DNA from 3 places in the Phytobacter sp. V91 genome. Region 2 is predicted to be linked to each of the others. Evidence: predicted binding sites of a transcription regulator. Region 2 holds the regulator's gene; each other region holds the start of a gene.
The links. Region 2 encodes CRP, which controls carbon source genes, mostly activating them, when cyclic AMP is high. Its sites were predicted from a motif close to ATGTGANNNNNNTCACAT; they were not measured.
Positions count from the first base shown of each region.

Region 1: the regulator CRP is predicted to act here: its motif matches at 2,210-2,227, upstream of focA (formate transporter FocA).
Region 3: the regulator CRP is predicted to act here: its motif matches at 4,706-4,723, upstream of ACSZO4_RS04520 (iron-containing alcohol dehydrogenase).

Region 1 covers NZ_CBFFRJ010000023.1:24,422-31,553, reverse strand. Annotated here, with positions in the region: gene pflB (formate C-acetyltransferase) at 1-1,240, opposite strand, end outside; gene focA (formate transporter FocA) at 1,292-2,149, opposite strand; gene ycaO (30S ribosomal protein S12 methylthiotransferase accessory factor YcaO) at 2,557-4,317, opposite strand; gene serC (3-phosphoserine/phosphohydroxythreonine transaminase) at 4,772-5,860, shown strand; gene aroA (3-phosphoshikimate 1-carboxyvinyltransferase) at 5,932-7,132, shown strand, end outside.
Region 2 covers NZ_CBFFRJ010000014.1:24,920-32,051, reverse strand. Annotated here, with positions in the region: gene ACSZO4_RS04715 (YhfG family protein) at 19-189, shown strand; gene ACSZO4_RS04710 (putative adenosine monophosphate-protein transferase Fic) at 179-781, shown strand; gene pabA (aminodeoxychorismate synthase component 2) at 812-1,384, shown strand; gene argD (bifunctional acetylornithine/succinyldiaminopimelate transaminase) at 1,464-2,684, shown strand; gene ACSZO4_RS04695 (YccS/YhfK family putative transporter) at 2,681-4,753, opposite strand; gene crp (cAMP-activated global transcriptional regulator CRP) at 4,801-5,433, opposite strand; gene ACSZO4_RS04685 (OsmC family protein) at 5,742-6,146, shown strand; gene ACSZO4_RS04680 (phosphoribulokinase) at 6,215-7,084, opposite strand; gene ACSZO4_RS04675 (YheU family protein) at 7,126-7,132, opposite strand, start outside.
Region 3 covers NZ_CBFFRJ010000013.1:54,509-61,640, forward strand. Annotated here, with positions in the region: gene ptrR (putrescine utilization regulator PtrR) at 1-117, shown strand, start outside; gene ACSZO4_RS04495 (GNAT family N-acetyltransferase) at 71-553, opposite strand; gene ACSZO4_RS04500 (L-lactate dehydrogenase) at 701-1,645, shown strand; gene ACSZO4_RS04505 (DeoR/GlpR family DNA-binding transcription regulator) at 1,657-2,418, opposite strand; gene ACSZO4_RS04510 (D-threonate 4-phosphate dehydrogenase) at 2,420-3,409, opposite strand; gene dtnK (D-threonate kinase) at 3,402-4,649, opposite strand; gene ACSZO4_RS04520 (iron-containing alcohol dehydrogenase) at 4,827-5,978, shown strand; gene ACSZO4_RS04525 (dihydrodipicolinate synthase family protein) at 5,993-6,877, shown strand; partial or broken gene ACSZO4_RS04530 (phosphoglycerate dehydrogenase) at 6,927-7,132, shown strand, end outside.

The sequences.
Region 1 (7,132 bases), on a different contig from region 2:
CATCGTTGTTGAAGTCAGGACGCATCAGATCATCGTTCTCATATTGCAGAGAAGAGGTATCGATGGAGACTTTAGCCGCGTATTTTTTGAAGTTCAGTGGCAGTTTTTCAGACCACAGAATGGTGATGTTCGGCTCCGGAGACGGCCCCATGGTGTACAGGGTGTTCAGGAAGCGGAAGCTGTTTTTGGTAACCAGGGTACGGCCATCAACGCCCATACCGGCGATAGATTCAGTTGCCCAGATCGGGTCACCAGAGAACAGTTCATCATATTCTGGGGTACGCAGGAAGCGAACCATACGCAGTTTCATGACCAGGTGGTCAACCATTTCCTGCGCTTCTTGCTCGGTGATTTTGCCTGCTTTCAGGTCGCGTTCGATGAACACGTCCAGGAAGGTAGCGGTACGACCGAAGGACATTGCTGCGCCGTTCTGGGATTTAACTGCAGCCAGGTAGCCGAAGTAAGTCCACTGAATCGCTTCCTGAGCGGAAGTTGCCGGAGCAGAGATATCGCAGCCATATTTTGCTGCCATTTCTTTGATCTGGCCCAGAGCACGATGCTGCTCGGAGATTTCTTCGCGCAGACGGATGGTGGCTTCCAGGTTAACGCCGTTTTCCATGTCAGCTTGCAGAGACAGGAACTGTGCGTATTTGTCTTTCAGCAGGAAGTCGATACCGTAGAGTGCAACGCGACGGTAGTCACCGATGATACGGCCACGGCCATATGCATCAGGCAGACCAGTCAGAACACCGGATTTACGGCAGTTCAGGATGTCTTTGGTGTAAACATCAAACACGCCCTGGTTGTGAGTTTTGCGGTAGTCGGTGAAGATTTTTTTCAGCGCAGGATCCAGCTCGCGGTTATACGCTTTGCAAGAACCTTCAACCATTTTGATGCCACCAAACGGGATAATCGCACGTTTCAGCGGAGCTTCAGTCTGCAAACCAACAATTTTCTCGAGGCTTTTGTTGATATAGCCTGCATCGTGAGAAGTAATGGTGGACGCAACAGAGGTGTCGAAATCAACAGGCGCATGAGTGCGGTTTTCCTGTTTAACACCTTCCATAACTTTGTCCCACAATGTGGTGGTCGCATCAGTTGCGCCAGCCAGGAAGGACTCATCACCTTCATATGGGGTGTAGTTTTTCTGGATAAAGTCACGTACGTTTACTTCTTTCTGCCAGTCACCTTTCGCAAAACCTTCCCAGGCTGTGGCTAACTTTTCATTAAGCTCGGACATGTAACACCTACCTTCTTAAGTGGATTTTTTATTTACTGCCTGAGACAACCATTAATGATGGTTATCGCCACGCAGGTAAATGACCCAGTATGTCAACCCAACTAACAACCCTCCACCAATGATATTCCCAATTGTTACAGGAATCAGATTATCGGTGATGAAATTTGCAATAGTCAGGTGAGAAAAGTTTTCCGGGCTGGAACCAACTGCGGTCCAGAACTCCGGGGTCGCAAAGTTACGAATCAGGATACCCATCGGGATCATAAACATGTTTGCGATACTGTGCTCAAAGCCGCTGGCAACGAACATGCCCACCGGCAGCACCATAATTAACGCTTTATCTGTCAGGCTACGACCAGAGTAGCTCATCCATACTGCCAGACAGACCATCAGGTTTGCCAGAATACCTAATGCGACAGCTTCAACAAAAGTGTGGTGCAGTTTATGGTCGGCTGTCTGCAGGACGTTTAAGCCCCAACCGCCATTTGCCACCATATATTCGCCAGATAACCATATCAATAGCACGAACAGCAATGCGCCAATCAGGTTACCGATATAGACGTTTGCCCAGTTACGTGCCAGTTGGCCCCAGGTAATACGTCCGCTGGCTTTGGCCACCACAATCAATACGGTTGAAGTGAAGAGGTCAGCGCCACAGATGACGCAAAGAATCAGCCCTAATGAGAAACAGATACCGCCAACAAGTTTAGCAATGCCGAAAGGCATCGATGCTGTACCCGTGGTGGCCGTAATATAGAAAACAAAAGCGATGGAGATAAAGACGCCCGCAGTAATGGCCAAAAAGAACGTGGTCAGCGGTTTCTTTGTTGCTTTATAAACACCTGCATCTTCGGCAACTTTTGCCATCGCAGCTGGAAGTAATAGATCAAAAGGGTTGTCAGCTTTCACACTAACTCTCTCTTTGTTTTAAGTCGGCGAGGAGATACTAACAAAGCATTATAGAAGAGAATTTGATATGGATCATATCTCGCCTGGCTAATAGGACCGCAAAGCGCGTGGTTTTACAGCGAATGCGAGTTAACTTGTTGTTTATAATTATAAAAATAAATTTTAAATTTTGCAAAAAGTGTTGAATTTTTTTATGTGGCCTCCCGAAAACCGTTAACTAAAATGGAGTAATTGCCATAAAAAGTAACAATGAGCCCTGGGTAGCTATATATGCATTTACCCATAATTAACTTAATTATTACAATTGGCACTCATTGCCGAAATATTAATAAAATGGGGCAATGAAATTGCCCCATAATATAGCGTAGACCTGTCATTAAGCCTACATATTGTCGTACTACTTGTTGTTAATTCGACCAGAACGTCCGTTTAGCACGTTGTAATTTTTCGTAAGCAGCTAACAACGCCTGATGGGCCGGGAACGCTTCCAGAGAACCATCTGCAGGCTGAAGCCCATAGAAAGGCGCTTCGCCGCTGAGGGCGGCGCTGGCAGCATCGACGGCATCGGCACCGTACATCCGCACAAAGGCATTCAGATACTGCAAAGGCTGACGCTCATCTTCCTGCGCCAGCAGCAGTAAGGTCTGCAGGCAGCGATAGTAATTGATGCGCTCTGCGCTAAAGACCGAGCCATTGAACTCAATGGTCCACTCAGCCCAGGATAACGCCTGATCCAAATCACCGCCTGCGAGGGCGAGCATGGCTTTCAGTTCACCAATACGCAGTGTGAACCAGCCGTTATCTTTGCCGGTTGCGATACCCAGCAGTTCACGGACGCGGGTGAAGTCGTCATGACCTTCTTCATCAAGCTGCTCGATAAGGTTCAGGTAATCTTCTTTCTCCCACTCACTGCCTGGCAGGGAGAGGATTGTTTCGCGCAGATGAGTACCCATGGCATTGTTGGCCAGCCACAGATCTTCCGCCGGATAGATGTCGGACATACCCGGCACCAGGATACGGCAAGCGTAGACGCCCAGATGCTCGTAGTCGGCGATGTACACTTCTTTGTCTTCTGCGTTGAAGATGGCCATCAGCGTGGCGAACTCTTCTTCGGTTGTCCCGGCGAAGCTCCAGTCAGCGAAAGGATAATCCGCATCCTGCTTAAACAGATCCCAGGAGATAGAGCCGCTGGAATCGATAAAGTGGGTTTCAAGATTGGTGTGTTCTGCCACTTCTTCATCATCGAAGGTCGGAGGCGTAAAGACATCCAGATCTTTCAGACCGCGGCCCTGCAACAGTTCCGTCACCGTACGCTCCAGCGCCACGCCAAAATCAGGGTGTGCACCAAAGGAGGCAAAGCAGGTGCCGTTAGCCGGGTTGAATAACACAACACAGATAACCGGGTATTTACCGCCAAGCGAACCGTCATACGCGAAGATCGGGAAACCTTCAGCTTCCAGTTTTTCAATAGAGGCAACGACGCCATGATAGCGCGCCAGAACTTCCGCCGGGATTTCCGGCAGGCTGATGCGTTCGCTGATAATGCGGTTTTTGATATGGCGCTCAAATACTTCGGACAGACCCTGAACGCGGGCTTCGTTCGCGGTGTTACCAGCAGACATGCCGTTGGACACATACAGGTTGCCGACGATATTCATCGGAATATAGACGGTTTGCGCGTCAGACTGACGGGTAAACGGCAGGGCGCAAATACCCCGCGCTTCATTGCCAGACTGCAAATCGACCAGCATGCCCGCAGTCAGTTCATTCTCCGGATCGTAAAATGCGCGCAGGCGGGCATCCAGGATACCTTCCGGCAGCGTCTCATCTTCTGGCAGCGGGAACCATTTTTCATTCGGATAGTGAACGAAGGGGCCATCAGCAATGGCATCGCCCAGCCAGAAGTCGGCAAAGAAATAGTTGGTGGACAGACGCTCGAAATATTCACCCAGCGCAGAAGCCAGGGCCGCTTTTTTGGTGGCGCCTTTGCCGTTGGTGAAGCATAGCGCGCTGTCTTTATCACGGATATGCACGGACCAGACGTTTGGCACCGGGTTCAGCCAGGAAGCCTCTTCAATATTAAAGCCGAGATCGAGCAGTTTTTGCTGGAAGCGAGCGATGGAATCTTCCAGGGCGGCGTCTTTGCCGGGGATATAGGTTTGCGTCATAGCAGCAGTCACTTTTTTGTACGTAAAGCGGGCGATCATACGGGTTTTATGTGACTGGCGCTATCTTCGCCGGGCGGTCGGCGAAAATAAAACTTTCCCCTGAGATTATCAAAGGTAACTGCCTGTTAACGCATAAAAATAAAAGTGTTTGATCTCTATCGCTTGTACGCAGATTTTCGTCGGCTGGCGATGCAGTCCGACAGCGGTCAGCGCAAAGATAAACTTCAATGATGTTAGTAGCGCATAAATCCAGAATGGTCGAAGGTCAACGGGATAATTCGCCTGTCCCTTATAGCCAAAATGTCGGTTTTATGACGATTCACCGGAAGAATGTTTTGTGTGAGGTGGCGCACATTTGCCGGGTCATAAGTTTTAGACATTGCGGCGCGTGTCACTGAATGATAAAACCGATATCCACTGTTATAACTTATTGCTTTTAGCGTGGTGAGGGGAAATGGCTCAGGTCTTTAATTTCAGTTCAGGTCCGGCAATGTTACCGGCGGATGTGCTTAAACAAGCTCAACAGGAGCTTTGTGACTGGCAGGGTCTTGGTACATCGGTGATGGAAATCAGCCACCGTGGCAAAGAATTTATCCATGTGGCGGAAGAGGCAGAAAAGGATTTTCGTGACCTGCTGAATATCCCCTCGAACTATAAAGTACTGTTTTGCCATGGCGGCGGCCGCGGTCAGTTTGCAGGCGTTCCGCTGAATATTCTGGGCGATAAAACCACTGCCGATTATGTTGATGCCGGTTACTGGGCGGCAAGTGCGGTAAAAGAAGCGAAAAAATACTGCGCTCCTAACGTTATTGACGCCAAAATCACGGTTGATGGCCTGCGCGGCGTGAAGCCAATGAGCGAGTGGCAACTGAGCGATAACAGCGCTTATCTGCACTACTGCCCGAACGAAACTATCGACGGTATTGCCATTGATGAAACGCCGAACTTTGGCAATGACGTGGTGGTGGCGGCGGACTATTCATCAACGATCCTTTCTCGCCCACTGGATATCAGCCGTTACGGCGTGATTTATGCCGGTGCGCAGAAAAACATCGGCCCGGCGGGTTTAACACTGGTGATCGTTCGTGACGATTTGCTGGGTAAGGCGCATCAGGCATGCCCGTCGATTCTGGATTACAGCATCCTGGCCGAAAATGACTCCATGTTTAACACCCCGCCGACCTTCGCCTGGTATCTGGCCGGGCTGGTGTTTAAATGGCTGAAAAACAACGGCGGCGTTGCTGCGATGGATAAGGTTAACCAACAAAAAGCCGATCTGCTTTACGGCGTTATCGACAGCAGTGATTTCTATCGTAACGATGTGGCGAAAGCGAACCGTTCACGTATGAATATTCCGTTCCAGTTGGCCGACAGCGCGCTGGACAAACTCTTCCTCGAAGAGTCGCTGGCTGCAGGCCTGCATGCCCTGAAAGGTCACCGTGTGGTCGGTGGTATGCGTGCTTCAATCTATAACGCTATGCCGCTGGAAGGCGTGAAAGCACTGACCGAGTTTATGGCTGACTTCGAACGTCGCCGCGGCTAATTTCGCTTTTCCTCATACCCCCGTGGCGTGCTGCGGGGGTTTTTATTCCGTTTTGTTGAGAGTTAAGTTTCATGGAATCCCTGACGTTACAACCCATCGCGCGGGTCGATGGCACCATCAATCTGCCTGGTTCTAAAAGTGTTTCCAACCGCGCCTTGTTGCTGGCCGCCTTTGCACAAGGCACCACCGTCCTGACCAACCTGCTGGACAGTGACGATGTGCGCCATATGCTCAATGCGCTCAGTGCGTTAGGCGTTTCCTTTACCCTGTCAGCCGATCGCACCCGTTGCGAAGTGACGGGTAACGGCGGTCCACTGGTCGCGGATAAGCCACTGGAGTTGTTCCTTGGGAACGCCGGTACCGCAATGCGTCCGCTGGCTGCCGCACTTTGCCTTGGCAGTAACGACCTGGTGCTGACCGGTGAGCCGCGTATGAAAGAGCGTCCGATTGGTCACCTGGTGGATGCGCTGCGTCAGGGTGGGGCACAGATTGAGTATCAGGAGCAGGAAAATTATCCGCCGTTGCGTCTTCGCGGTGGCTTTACCGGCGGTGATGTTGAGGTTGATGGCAGCGTCTCCAGCCAGTTCCTGACGGCATTGCTGATGACTGCGCCGCTGGCAACTCAGGACACCACTATCACCATTAAGGGTGACCTGGTTTCCAAACCTTATATCGATATCACTTTGCACCTGATGAAAACCTTCGGCGTTGAGGTGGATAACCAGGATTACCAGCGCTTTGTCGTGCGTGGGAATCAGCGTTACCAGTCTCCAGGCCATTATCTGGTCGAGGGGGACGCTTCTTCTGCCTCCTATTTCCTTGCGGCCGGCGCCATTAAGGGCGGTACGGTAAAAGTTACGGGTATTGGCCGTAACAGCGTGCAGGGGGATATTCGTTTTGCTGATGTGCTGGAAAAAATGGGCGCTCAGGTGACCTGGGGCGATGATTTTATCTCCTGTACTCACGATAAACTGAACGCGATTGATATGGATATGAACCATATTCCTGATGCGGCAATGACCATCGCTACGGCGGCGCTGTTTGCTCGTGGCACCACCACGATGCGTAATATTTACAACTGGCGTGTGAAAGAGACTGACCGCCTGTTTGCGATGGCGACAGAGCTGCGTAAGGTCGGGGCTGAAGTGGAAGAGGGTGAGGATTATATTCGCATCACGCCGCCGGCTCATATTCAGTATGCGGAAATTGGTACCTGGAACGATCACCGTATGGCGATGTGTTTCTCGCTGGTGGCACTGTCAGAAACGCCTG
Region 2 (7,132 bases):
AGATATCAGGGAGGCGTTATGAACAAAAAACTCACTGACCGACAAAAATCCCGACTCTGGGAGCAGCAACGCAATATCAATTTTCAGGCCAGTCGCCATCTGGAGAATGTTGACAGCCCACTGGTGACGCTCACGCCTGAAGAGGCCAATGTGCGCCTGCAAGCGTTGAGGAGGCACTATGAGCGATAAATATGGCAACGGTCGCGATCCTTATCTGTACCCCGGCATCAATGTGATGCGCAATATCCTCGATATTCACCAGGCCCAGCGGCTGGAACAGGCGGCGTGGGAACTGACAGCTCTGCGTGCCGCCACCCTTGAACTGGGGCCGAAGGTGGGTGGCTTACCTCATCTTTGTGCGATACACCGCCACCTCTATCAGGATATTTTCGCCTGGGCAGGCGCTTTTCGTGAGGTGGATATTTACCAGGGCGATACCCGTTTTTGCCATTTTGCGTATATCGAGAAAGAGGGCAATGCCCTGATGCGCAGCCTGGAAGGCGAAGAGTATCTTCAGCATCTTAAGTTCGCTGAGTTTGTGGAGCGACTGGCGCATTACTACTGTGAAATCAATGTGCTTCACCCTTTTCGTATTGGCAACGGCATCACGCAGCGTATCTTCTTTGAACAGCTGGCATTGCATGCCGGTTACCAGCTTGACTGGCGGGATATCGATCCGCAGGGCTGGGCTGCGGCAAATCAGGCCGGGGCTATGGGGGAACTGGCCCCGCTACGTACGATCTTTGGCAAAGTGGTAAGCGAAGTGAATGAATCTGAGTAGAATAGGGCGGCACATTTCTACGAGGCCGCCATGATCCTGCTGATTGATAATTACGACTCTTTTACCTGGAACCTGTACCAATATTTTTGCGAGCTGGGCGCGCGGGTCGAGGTCAGGCGGAACGACGAAATAACACTGACGGACATTGCGGCCCACCCGCCTGAAAAGATTGTTATCTCTCCAGGGCCCTGCACGCCCGATGAATCCGGGATCTCACTTGAGGTTATCCGCCATTATGCCGGCATTTTGCCGATCCTCGGTGTCTGCCTGGGTCACCAGGCGATTGCGCAGGCATTTGGCGCGCGTATTGTGCGTGCGCAGAAAGTTATGCACGGGAAAACCTCACCGATTAGCCATACCGGGAAGGGCGTTTTTCACGGCCTGAACAACCCGCTTACCGTCACACGCTACCATTCATTGCTTATCGATCCCCCGACGCTGCCGGACTGTTTTGAGGTCACTGCCTTGAGTGAAACCCAGGAGATCATGGGGATTCGCCATCGCCAGTGGGATCTCGAAGGAGTGCAGTTTCATCCGGAGAGCATTCTCAGTGAACAGGGTCATGCGCTACTGAATAACTTTCTGCATCGCACCGATTTTTAGTTGCCATTGAGTGATTTTTTATGCATATTTCGTGATTATATTTTCACTTCTGCTTCTTATTTAACAAGGGTGGGGTCACATGGCAACTCAGCAAGACGCAATTACGCGCGCAACCTTCGACGAAGTCATTTTACCAATCTTCGCACCGGCCGAATTTATCCCGGTGAAGGGAAAGGGCAGCCGCGTATGGGATCAACAAGGTAAAGAGTACGTTGATTTTGCGGGGGGAATAGCGGTTACCGCGCTGGGGCATTGTCACCCGACGCTGGTCGAAACGTTAAAAACGCAGGGTGAAACTCTGTGGCACATCAGCAACGTTTTCACTAATGAGCCAGCACTGCGTCTGGCGCGTAAGCTGGTTGACGCGACCTTCGCTGAGCGGGTGGTTTTTATGAACTCCGGCACCGAAGCCAACGAAACGGCATTTAAGCTGGCGCGTTTTTACGCGTCCACTCGCCATAGTCCGCACAAAACCAAAATCATCGCTTTCCATAATGCGTTTCATGGTCGTTCCCTCTTCACGGTGACCGTGGGCGGGCAGCCAAAGTATTCTGATGGTTTTGGTCCAAAACCGGCTGATATTGTCCATGTGCCCTTTAACGATCTGCATGCTGTCAAAGCGGTCATGGACGATCACACCTGTGCGGTGGTGGTCGAACCTATCCAGGGCGAAGGTGGCGTGACTGCCGCAACGCCAGAGTTTTTACAAGGCCTGCGTGACCTGTGTGACGAGCACAAAGCGCTGCTGGTCTTTGATGAAGTGCAGTGTGGGATGGGGCGTTGTGGTGAGCTGTTTGCCTATATGCACTATGGCGTAACGCCGGATATTCTGACCAGCGCCAAGGCACTGGGCGGCGGCTTCCCGGTCAGCGCCATGCTGACCACTCAGGAGATCGCCAGCGCCTTCCATCCGGGTTCCCACGGTTCCACCTACGGCGGTAACCCGCTGGCCTGCGCGGTGGCAGGGGCGGCCTTTGATATCATCAACACGCCGGAAGTCTTAAGTGGCGTGAATGCGAAGCGCGCACTTTTTGTTGAGCATCTGGAAAAAATCAACGCGCAATACGATCTGTTCAGTGAGATCCGCGGTATGGGTCTGCTGATTGGGGCTGAACTGAAACCGCAATTCACAGGCCGGGCGCGTGATTTCCTGTATGCGGCGGCAGAAGAGGGTGTGATGGTACTGAACGCCGGGCCGGATGTAATGCGTTTTGCCCCGGCGCTGATCGTTGAAGATGCTGATATTGTTGAAGGTATGAATCGTTTTGCCCGCGCGGTGGCAAAAGTGATTAACGGCTAACGGCGTAAGCGACGTTTAAGCCAGATACCATGATGCGGGCGCTGACGACACGCCACCGATGAAATGGTGTGCATGGTGCTCAGATGCCCGAGAATACGCTGGAGATGTTGTTCCAGCGTGCTCACAGGACCCCGTGTCAGGGTCTCCGGCGCTTCCAGAATATTCACATCCCCTGAACTTCCCGCTCCGTCGTATTCCAGCCGCTGCTGACAACGTTGCAGCGCAATCTCACATGACTGCAAATAGCGTTGCGCCAGGTCCGGCGTCAGCATGGTGTGCTCCCGCGCCAGGGTGGTCATGGCGTTTATATGCTCAACAATAAACTGGCTGTGAGTGACCCACAGTTTCATATCCGACAGATAGCGCGTATCGAAGCCCGGCTCCTGCATCGCCTGATTAAGGGGGTTGAATAAGGCGTTGTGCGCCTGGTTGACGCGCATTCGTTGGTATGCCAGCGGCGTGACCTGCGGATCGTTGCTCAGGAGTAACTGGATAGCGTCCTGATACGTTTCCAGCGCATCATGGGCATTGCGTCGCAGCAGGCCGCTTTGCCATTGCGGCCACAGCCAGACAATGCCGCCAAAGGCTATCAGACAGCCAATCAGCGTATCGATAAGACGGGCGACGATAAATTGTTCGCCGTTGAGGGTCAGAAGCTGAAGCGTGTACACCGCCGTAAGGGTAAAGCCCACCATCGCCCAGCCGTAACTTTTGCGAATGATCAGATAGCTTATCAGGGTGACAATCAGCATGGTGACCAGCGTGTAGCCTTCCGGTACATGGTAGTGCAACGTGGCTCCGGCGATGATTAACCCGGCCATTGTGCCTGCCGCCCGGTGCAAAATGCGCACTCGCGTTGCGCCATAGCCGTTTTGGGTGACAAACATCACGGTCATCATGATCCACCAGGGCTTGGGTAAATGCAGGGCACTGCCCATCAGGCTGGCGACGCTTAACATCACGCTGATGCGCGCAGCGTTGCGTAAGGCCGCGGACTTAAGAGATAAATAGCTTCTGAGTGCCGGTAGTAGCGGCAACCTGCGCTGCTTTTCCGCCATCAGATCGCGAATATAGAGGGGGCGCTGCGTTCGCAAAACCCGGGCGATTTGGCTGAAGTGCCAGGCGCAAAACTGCCCCACCGGGTTATCAGGATGCTGGTGGGCGATTTTCTCCAGCGCGCTGATTTGTTTATCCATACTGAAGCGCTGGGGGTAACGGTGATAGAGAATATCGTCGGCAATGACCCTCAGCCTGGCCGCGACGGTCTGCGCGTTCCAGCGGATCACTTCTTCGGCATGGCTGCGTTCGACCAGCGCCTGCACTTCCTGAGGCTGATGCAAGCTGACGGCTATATGCTCCTGCAAATCGAGCGCCATCTGAAAGACACGAAGCAGCCGCTTGTAGTCACCATTATGATTCGCAGCCAGCATATGCAGTTGCTGATAACACTGACTAATCATATCCACGGCCTTTTGCTGGCGGGCCAGTAGCGGCGGCAGCGCTTTTTCCGGATCCGCATGCTGGGTCAGCAGGCTGTATTTTGCTTCGCAGTAATCGGCCAGTTGCCGGTACAGCAAACTTAAGGATTCGCGAAGCGGTTGCTCCCGCCAGAACCAAAAGGCGTTAAACGCGCCGTACCACAGGGTGCCGAGACTGTAGATCAACAGCGGTTCCCAGACCGGCATATTGCCCGCAAGGCTCAGAGTAAAGATGGCGGCGATCAGTGAGGCGGGTAGTAACCTGCCATGTAGCGCACTGATTTCCGCGGTCACCCCAAGAATGAGCGTCATCATCGTCAGAATAAGAGGCAACGGGACATTTTCGAAGAGTAAAAATTGCACCGCGAGGCTGCTACCGGCGAAAAGCGAACCGCCAATAATCACCCGTTTAAAAAAGCGTTTATGCGGGGTGTCGAGACCGGCAATGTTGCAACAGGCGGGAACTAACGAGAAGAGAAGACCGAGATCCAGTCGGCCGACAATCAGACCAACGGTCACCGGCAGACATAACACCAGCGTTTGTCGCAGTGCATAGTTGATTTCGGGGTGGTAAATCAGCCTGCGCCACATAGAAACAAAAACGGCGCATTACCTATGATAATGCACCGTTCGAAGACTTAACGTGTTCCGTACACGACAATGGTTTTACCGTGGGCGGAGATCAGGTTCTGATCTTCCAGCATCTTCAGGATGCGGCCTACGGTTTCGCGAGAACAGCCCACGATCTGACCAATCTCCTGACGGGTTATTTTAATTTGCATACCGTCCGGGTGAGTCATTGCGTCGGGTTGTTTTGCCAGATTCAGTAACGTCTGAGCAATACGGCCTGTTACATCGAGGAAAGCGAGGTTGCCGACTTTTTCCGATGTCACTTGCAGGCGACGCGCCATCTGCGAAGACAGACGCATCAGAATATCCGGGTTTACCTGGATCAGCTGACGGAATTTTTTGTAGGAAATTTCGGCCACTTCACAAGCAGTCTTGGCGCGTACCCATGCACTACGCTCCTGACCTTCTTCGAAAAGCCCCAGTTCACCGATAAAATCACCCTGATTCAGGTAAGAGAGGATCATCTCTTTCCCTTCTTCATCCTTGATGAGCACTGCCACTGAGCCTTTGACGATGTAATACAACGTTTCCGCTTTTTCACCCTGGTGAATCAGCGTGCTCTTCGACGGGTACTTATGAATGTGGCAATGAGACAAGAACCATTCGAGAGTCGGGTCTGTTTGCGGTTTGCCAAGCACCATGCGCGGTTATCCTCTGTTATAAGCTGGCTCCAGACTCAGGATCTGCACCCTGCATCTGGGGTTGCAATCTGTCTTCCCGATACTTGGGAAGTGAACCGTCAGACGTGTCTGCGGCCTCTAATATATATAGTCCTCTGCATACATGCAGTACGTCTATGTATCACTGTAGCATCCAGACTGTTTTAGCATAGCTTTTGCCGCCTGTCTCCTGGTGTCTCGCTTCAGCTTGACGCAGGTCGCCTTCCGTTGCGCCTTTTCTTATGTACGCGTAATCTGTAGAGAAAATTGCTACTCCGGAGTGAATCAAAATGCATGCACGTGTGAAATGGGTTGAAGGGTTAACGTTCCTTGGCGAGTCCGCATCAGGGCACCAAATTTTGATGGATGGAAACTCTGGCGACAAAGCCCCAAGCCCGATGGAGATGGTGCTGATGGCGGCTGGCGGCTGCAGCGCTATCGATGTTGTATCTATTCTGCAAAAAGGTCGCCACGATGTGACGGACTGCGAAGTGAAACTGACGTCTGAGCGTCGTGAAGAAGCGCCTCGTCTGTTTACCCATATCAACCTGCACTTTATTGTGACGGGAAAAGAGCTGAAAGATGCGGCGGTATCGCGTGCAGTGGATCTCTCTGCTGAGAAGTACTGCTCGGTGGCGCTGATGCTGGAAAAAGCGGCGAACATCACTCATACATATGAAGTGATTGAAGCCTGACTGGATAAGGGCATTGTAGGTTCTGATGCCCTGCTCTGGCCCTCTCCTGCGAGGGGAGGGCGCTGAAATTACGCTATCGTTCTGCCTTCCATCAGCCGCTGTACCAGCGGTGTCATGATCAGCTCCATCGCCAGCCCCATTTTGCCGCCCGGAACCACCAGCGTATTCATATGAGAAATAAACGAGCCCTGCAGCATTGCCAGCAGCCAGGGATAATCAATCCCCTCAAGGTTACGGAAATGGATCACCACAAAGCTTTCATCCAGTGATGGAATAACCTTGGCGGCGAACGGGTTTGAGGTATCAACGGTGGGAACGCGCTGGAAGTTAATATGGGTGCGGGAAAACTGCGGCGTAATGAAGTTGATATAGTCTTCCATTGAGCGCACGACAGAGTCCATCACTGCTTCACGGGAGTGGCCGCGTTCGCTGGTATCCCGCACCAGTTTCTGCATCCACTCCAGATTGACAATAGGAACCACGCCGACCAGCAGATCCACATGCCGCGCAACGTCATGCTGTGGCGTGACTACGCCGCCGTGCAAACCTTCATAGAAAAGGACATCCGTGGGTTCAGGAAGGGGCTGCCAGGGGGTAAATGTGCCTGGCACCTGGTTCCACGGAACCGCTTCATCATAGGTGTGAAGGTATTTTCGCGACTGACCTTTCCCGGTTTGCCCGTAGTCGATAAAGGTGCTTTCCAGCAGACCAAAATCATTGGCTTCCGGGCCAAAGTAGCTGATATGTCGGCCTAAATCGCGCGCTTTACGGATGGCCATGTCCATCTCTGGCCGGGTGAAACGATGGAAACTGTCGCCTTCGACTTCGGCGGCGTGCAGATTCAACTGGGCGAAAATTTTACGAAACGCCAGGCTGGTGGTGGTGGTTCCTGCCCCACTGGAGCCCGTTACGGCAATAACCGGATGTTTTGCAGACATAGTTGCTCCATGAAAAAGCGAGTATTTTCGCCGGGATCCTGTTACTCG
Region 3 (7,132 bases), on a different contig from region 2:
GAAAACTGGCGCTGGCTGACCACCTGGCTGGTCTGGCGACGCGGGGCCAAAACCCGCCATCTCGATGCATTTATAGAATTGTTAAACGAACATCCTCAGTCAGACCCTTCTCCATAAAAATGCTTAAGGGATCGTCCTGGTAAGGGGCAAAGGCGCTGCGTATCTGGTAGTCGCAGCGCGTATACAGACGTACCGCCGCCGGTTGCTGGTTACCGGTCTCCAGCCGCAGCGTATGGCAACCGCGCGCCAGCGCCGTTTTCTCCAGCTCAGCCATCAGTTGCTCACCCAACTTTTGCCCCCGGTGACGGGCGTCAATATAGACGCGCTTTATCTCGCCCGTGCCATCGCCGTTAAGCACCACCGCGCCACAGCCGATGAACTCACCGCCGGTATGGCGGATGGCGAGCAGGATCAGGGTCGATGCGGGCAACGTGGCGAGATCGAGCAGATGATTACTCTCCTCGGGGTAAAGCTGCGACTGCCAGGCATCTAGCGCGGCAATCAGGGTGCGAATTTCTGGCTGCGCAGCCGAAGCGGGTATCACGGTGTACATGGCATCCTCCTGTTATTGTTCTGTTAAATTACGCGCAAACTCTGCCCGCTTAACCATATAATTAACTTATAAATCCCCCTCCACATTGCACAGGGTTCTGCTCAGGCGGTACTTTACGCTCAGATTAATCCAGACGACGGAATTGAAATGAATACCAAAGCCCGCAAAGTGATGATTATCGGTACCGGCAACGTTGGCGCATCCGCCGCTTACGCCCTGCTCAATCAAAATATTGCTGAAGAGTTGATCCTGGTGGACCTCAACCGTGACCGGGTCGAAGGACACGTGCAGGATCTGGCGGACGCTGCCGCCTATATGCCCGGCATGATGACTATCTCCAGTCGTGATGCAACCGACTGCGCTGATGTGGATATTGCAGTTATCACCGTCTCAGGCGGCCCGCTTAAGCCCGGCCAGACGCGGCTTGATGAGTTACAGAACACCGCGCGGATCGTCAAAAATATCGTCCCGCCGATGATGGAAAATGGCTTTAAGGGTATTTTTCTTATCGCCACCAACCCCTGCGATATCATCACCTGGCAGGTATGGAAGCTCTCCGGTCTGCCGCGCAATCAGGTGATCGGCACCGGCGTCTGGCTTGATACCACCCGTCTGCGTCGCGCTCTGGCGCAAACCCTCGACATTGGCGCCCAGAGTATTGATGCCTTTATTCTGGGTGAACATGGCGACACCCAGTTCCCGGTGTGGTCGCACTCCTCGGTGTACGGTTCGCCGATTGCCGACGTCTGGCTGCGTAAAACCGGTAAACCACTGGATTGCGATGCCCTCGCCGAGCAGGTACGCAAACACGGGTTTGAGATTTACGCCCGTAAAGGCTGCACCGAGTACGGGATTGCCGGGACTATTGCCGAAATCTGCCGCAATATCTTTACCGGCAGCCACCGCGCGCTGGCCATTTCCTGCGTGCTGGAAGGGGAATACGGCGTGAATGACGTGGCCATCGGCGTGCCTGCGGTTCTGGCGCAAAGTGGGGTTCAGCAGATTATTGAGTTACAGCTGGAAGGTGACGAAGTGGCGAAATTTAACCACTCCGTCGCCGTGATCAAAGAGAATATTTCACGACTGCCCTAAAAGACGCGCCGTTAACCAGCAATGGTTAGCTGCCCAGGCAATGCCGCAAGCTGCTGGCGGATATCATCACTGAGCTGCGCATCGGTGATGATATCGGTCAGAGAATCAAGACGGGCAATGTTGAACAATGACCAGGCGCCGTATTTGCTGCTGTCCGCCAGCAACACCCGACGCCGGGCATTATCAATCAGCGCCCGTTTCAAAGCCGCTTTCTCTTCCGTTGGCGAGGTGATGCCCTTTTCCAGATCCCAGCCGTTACAGCTGACAAATGCCAGATCCGGCCAGATCCCCTGTAACAGTCTGCGCCCGTGCTCCCCCACGCAGGACTGACTGGAATCATCAATCCGCCCGCCAATAATTGTCACCTCGATTTGCCTGAACTCGGATAAAAACAGCGCGATATGCAAATCGCTGGTGATCACCCTCAATGGCAGATGGGTGAGCTGACGCGCCAGTTCAATCATGGTCGTTCCGGCATCCAGTACAATGGCATCTCCGGCTTTCACCAGCGCGGCGGCCGCGCTGGCGATGGCATGTTTTTCGCTGAGGTTGCGCTGCATTTTCTCAAGCGTGGTTGGCTGCGAGGGGATAAACCGGTTCAGGGTCACTCCGCCGTGGGAACGGCTGATCACCCCTTCCTGATCGAGCTTAATCAGGTCGCGACGGATAGTGGCCGGTGAGGCGTTGGTGGCCGCCACCAGTTGATCCACTGTCACCAGATTGTGGCCCTTAAGATAGTCCATAATCTGCTCTAACCGGTTATATCCCTTCATTTTAATCTCGCGTAATTTGCATCGCCAACTGGATGGATACCGCCATGCTCTCCGGTTTTGCTTTCCCGGTCCAGGCAATATCAAATGCGGTGCCATGATCCGCTGAGGTACGAATAAACGGCAGGCCCGCAGTGATATTAACCCCATCGTAAAAGCCCAGCAATTTTAACGGTATATGTCCCTGATCGTGATACATGGCCACCACCATGTCATACATACCTTCGTGGCACTGCATAAACACGGTATCCGGCGGACACGGCCCGGTCACATTCAGCCCTTCGGCCTTCATCGCCTCAACCGCAGGGCCGACGGTGGTTATCTCTTCATCGCCAAAGAGTCCGTTTTCACCGGCATGCGGGTTGACCCCGGCCACCGCGATACGCGGGTTAGCAAAGCCCACGCGCTTAAGGAAACGGTCTGCCACGCGGATGACCGTTTTGATCCTGTCCTGATTGAGCGTATCGAGGAATTTACGCAGCGCGATATGGGTGGTGACATGAATGACTTTAAGTTTGTCGGTATACAGCACCATGGCGTAGTCATTGATATTGGTCAGTTTAGCCAGCAGTTCGGTATGTCCCGGATAATGGTGCCCGCCAAGATGCAGCGCTTCTTTATTCAGCGGCGCAGTGGCAATGGCTTTTACGTCTCCGGCCATCGCCAGTTCGGTGGCGCGACGCACGCAGCGGTAGGCCAGATCCCCGGCCTGGGCCTGGACTTTACCTGGCTCTAACGCCTGCGGCTCCGCCAGAGGTTCATCCAGCACGTTAATCACCCCGGGAGCAAAATGCGCCTCGCTCACCTGTTCGATGATACGCAGCTCCGCATGCGGCGTAATATTGAGCGCCAGAATACGCTGAAACGTCCGGGCGCAGCCCACCACCACCACCACCGGCGCACCGGAAAGTTCTCCTTCAACCAGCGATTTAATAATGATCTCCGGGCCAATCCCTGCCGGATCACCCATAGTTACGGCAATAACATTAGTCACTCGATTTCTCCTCAATAAAATTCAAAGCCCTAAGCAGCGTAGTTTCGTCGCCGAAGCCCCCTGCTTTGGTCATCACTGGTCGTTGCCATTCGCAACCTGAAAAATATCCCCACGGCACGCAGCCTGCGGCGCGGCCCTGGATTTGAAAACCTTTTGCGCCCAATGAACGGGCGACCGCGATGGCCACATCCCCTCCGGAGAGATACAGCGCGTCAGGCTGGGTCTGCGCCAGCACATTGCGGGTCAACTGGCCTAAATAGTCACAAATGCGCTCACCGCATTCGGTACGGCTGAGTCCCCAGCGCTCGCACAGGGCGGTAACCTGATGACGCGCCTGCTCATCCGGGCAGGTGTGCACCAGACAGTGCTTTCCGTCCTGTAAGGCAGCAACAATGGCCGCGGCGTAGTCCGTTGGCTGGGGAGCGAATATCGTGTTGATATCAATAAAAAACTGTTGGCAGCGAGGATGCGCCGCCACTGCCGCCAGCTGCTTTTGAGCGATTTCACTCATCGAGCCGACAATCGCCAGCACCTGTCCGCTTTTGACCGGAGTAAGGCGACGCGACAGCGCATCACATATGCCTGCCGATCCCACCAGCAATGGCCTGAGTTCAGCCTGCATGGCATGGGTCACAATCTCATCAAGATGCGCATCCGTTTGGGCATCCACCACCAGCACGACCGGTTTTTCTGCTGTTGCTTCCGCCAGCGCCTGCGCTAGCTGAGCCGGTTGCACATGGCGCACGTCGCCGCTAAAAAGCGCCCCCACGCTGGCGCTGACGACCGGCGTTTTCGGATCGCTGGCAAATTCGGTATCGGTGAGCAGTTCCCCCTTAACAAAGCACTGCCCGCCAAGGGTCACCCGCCCGGCCGCAGGAAAAGCAGGCGCCACGATGATGGCGGCAACTCCCGTAAGCCGCTGGAGGGCAGCCACTTCGGCGCCTGGATTGCCGCGTAATGTGGAATCCATCTTTTTTACCAGCCACTGCGGCGAGGCGTGCTGCAAAACCTCTGCTGCCAGCGCGCTAACCCGTGCGGCGGCATCGGAGGCTGACAGTGCCCGACTGTCGGTATTAAAGATCTGCGCCTGCGCATCGCTGAGATAGTTGTCATCGAGCGCAACCTCAACGCTCATTCCTGCCTGCGCCAGGCTGACGCCTGCGTCATTCGCCCCAGTAAAATCATCGGCCAGAATCACAATGCTGTGCGCTGACTTCTGTGTAGTTATCCCAACGTTCATTCGTGCTCCGGGTCGTATTATGCTGGACATGATTATATTCAATCATGATTGATTATATGTGAGCAAGATCAACTTATTTAATTTGCGAATAAATTATAAATTTAGGCCATACAGTGACCGTGGTTGAAATTAAATGATTAAGTTCAATCATAAGATAATGACAGACAGGAGAACGTTGTGGTTACGATTAACAGCACCCTCATCAGCGGCGCAGGAGCTATCCCGGCTCTGGCACCGCTGCTGGCGGGAAAAAAGAGCCTCTTACTGGTCAGCGACAGCAATGTCATCAAACTTGCCGCCACCCAACAGATCCTCACCCTGCTTGCGGCAGATGGCCGCCATGTACAGATTCTCGATTCAGTCCCGCCTGAGCCGAGTCAGCATGATGTGGCGAAGATTATGGCGAATGCGCCGGACGCTGGCTTTGATCTGATTGTCGGGATCGGCGGAGGGAGCGTGCTGGACGTCGCCAAGCTGTTGTCCGTTTTACATCACCCACAGTCGCCAGGCCTCAATGCCATGCTTGAGGGCGTGAAGCCCGTTGCGCGTGTTGCCTCTTTACTGATCCCGGCTACCGCAGGCACAGGATCCGAAGCCACGCCGAACGCCATTCTGGCTATTCCTGAGCAGGACACAAAAATCGGCATTATTTCGCCGGTTCTGCTCCCGGATTACGTCGCTTTACTGCCGGAACTGACCACCAGTATGCCAGCGCATATCGCCTCTTCTACCGGCATCGACGCGCTCTGCCATTTGATTGAGTGCTTTACCGCCACCATTGCCAACCCGGTAAGCGATAACGTGGCGCTGACCGGCCTGCGTAAGCTGCTGCATAACATCGAAACCGCAGTCAATGAGCCGCATAACCTGGCAGCCCGTCTTGAGATGTTATGGGCCTCTTACTACGGCGGTGCGGCTATTACCCATGCGGGTACCCATCTGGTGCATGCCCTGTCTTACCCGCTCGGTGGCAAATACCATCTGCCGCACGGGGTCGCTAACGCCATTTTGCTGGCCCCCTGCATGAAAGTGGTTCGCCCTTTTGCGGTTGAGAAGTTTGCCCAGGTCTGGGATCTGCTGCCGGATGCTGATACCTCGCTCAGCGCGGAAGAGAAATCTCACGGGCTCGTGCAGTTCTTTGCCGGGCTGGTGAAGCGTCTGAATCTGCCGGATAACCTGGAAAGTCTGGGCGTCCCCCGCAGCGACATTCCCTCGCTGGCGGATGCGGCGCTTAACGTCAAACGCTTAATGAATAATGCCCCCTGCACCGTCAGCCATGACGATGTGCAGGCGATTTATCAGACACTGTTTCCTACAAATTCAAAGTAAAGGAGAACAACAACATGAGTAAAAAGATTGCAGGGGTTTTAACCGCCATTGTTACGCCTTTTGATTCTGACGGCGCCTTTAATCCCGTTGCATTACGCCAGCAGATTAATCGTCAACTTGCGGCAGGAAACGGCATTTTTTGTGGCGGCACAAACGGCGAGTTTTTTGTTCTGAATGAGCAGGAAAAAGTCGCGGTTACCGCAACCTGTGTTGATGAAGTCGCAGGCAGAGCAAATGTCGTGGCGCATATTGGCGAAATTTCTACCCGTGAAACTATTCGCTTAGGGAAACAAATTGAAAAACTGGGCGTGGATGCAGTTTCCGTGATCACCCCATATTTTGTACCATTAAAACAAAATGAATTAATTACCCATTATACCGCCATCGCTGACGCACTCAGTGTTCCGGTATTTCTGTATAACATCCCTGCCCGCACCGGGAATACCCTTGAACCACAGACCGTTCGCACTCTGGCGGCGCATCCGAATATTATCGGGATTAAAGACAGCGCCGGTAGTTATGAAAGCCTGAGTGGTTTTCTGAATGCGGTGAAAGATATAGATAATTTCGATGTTCTCAATGGACCTGATCCACTAATCCATCAGGGTTTCGTTGATGGTTGTTCTGCATGTATTTCAGGCCTGGCAAACGTTGCGCCGAAAGAAATTAATGCCATCTGGTCACATTTTAATGCGGGTGATATTGCAGCATCTCATGCTGCGCAGGAAAGCTTCACCGGCCTGCGCACGGATTTGTATAAAGTGGCATTTTCTCCAGCCGCAGTGAAAAAAGCCTTGCAGATTTTAGGCCAGGACGTAGGCGACAGTCGCTATGCCGTTGAATTTAACAAACAACAAATCGAGCAGATCGAAAAAGTCATTTATACCTACTTACAGTAATAATTATCGATAGCGGCGCAATGCGCCGCTCTGAATACAGGATCGCGCAATGAAAGTTATTTGTACGTCTCCCTCTTTTGCGAAATATGACGCGAAACCTATCGAGATTTTACGTCATGCAGACCTTGAATTAATTTCGCTACCCGCAGATGCGCCCCTAAGCGCTCTGGAACCCCATCTGGCTGATACGGTTGCCATGATTGTGGCCTTTACCGAAGTAAATGCGGCCCTGCTGGCAAAAGCGCCGCAACTGAA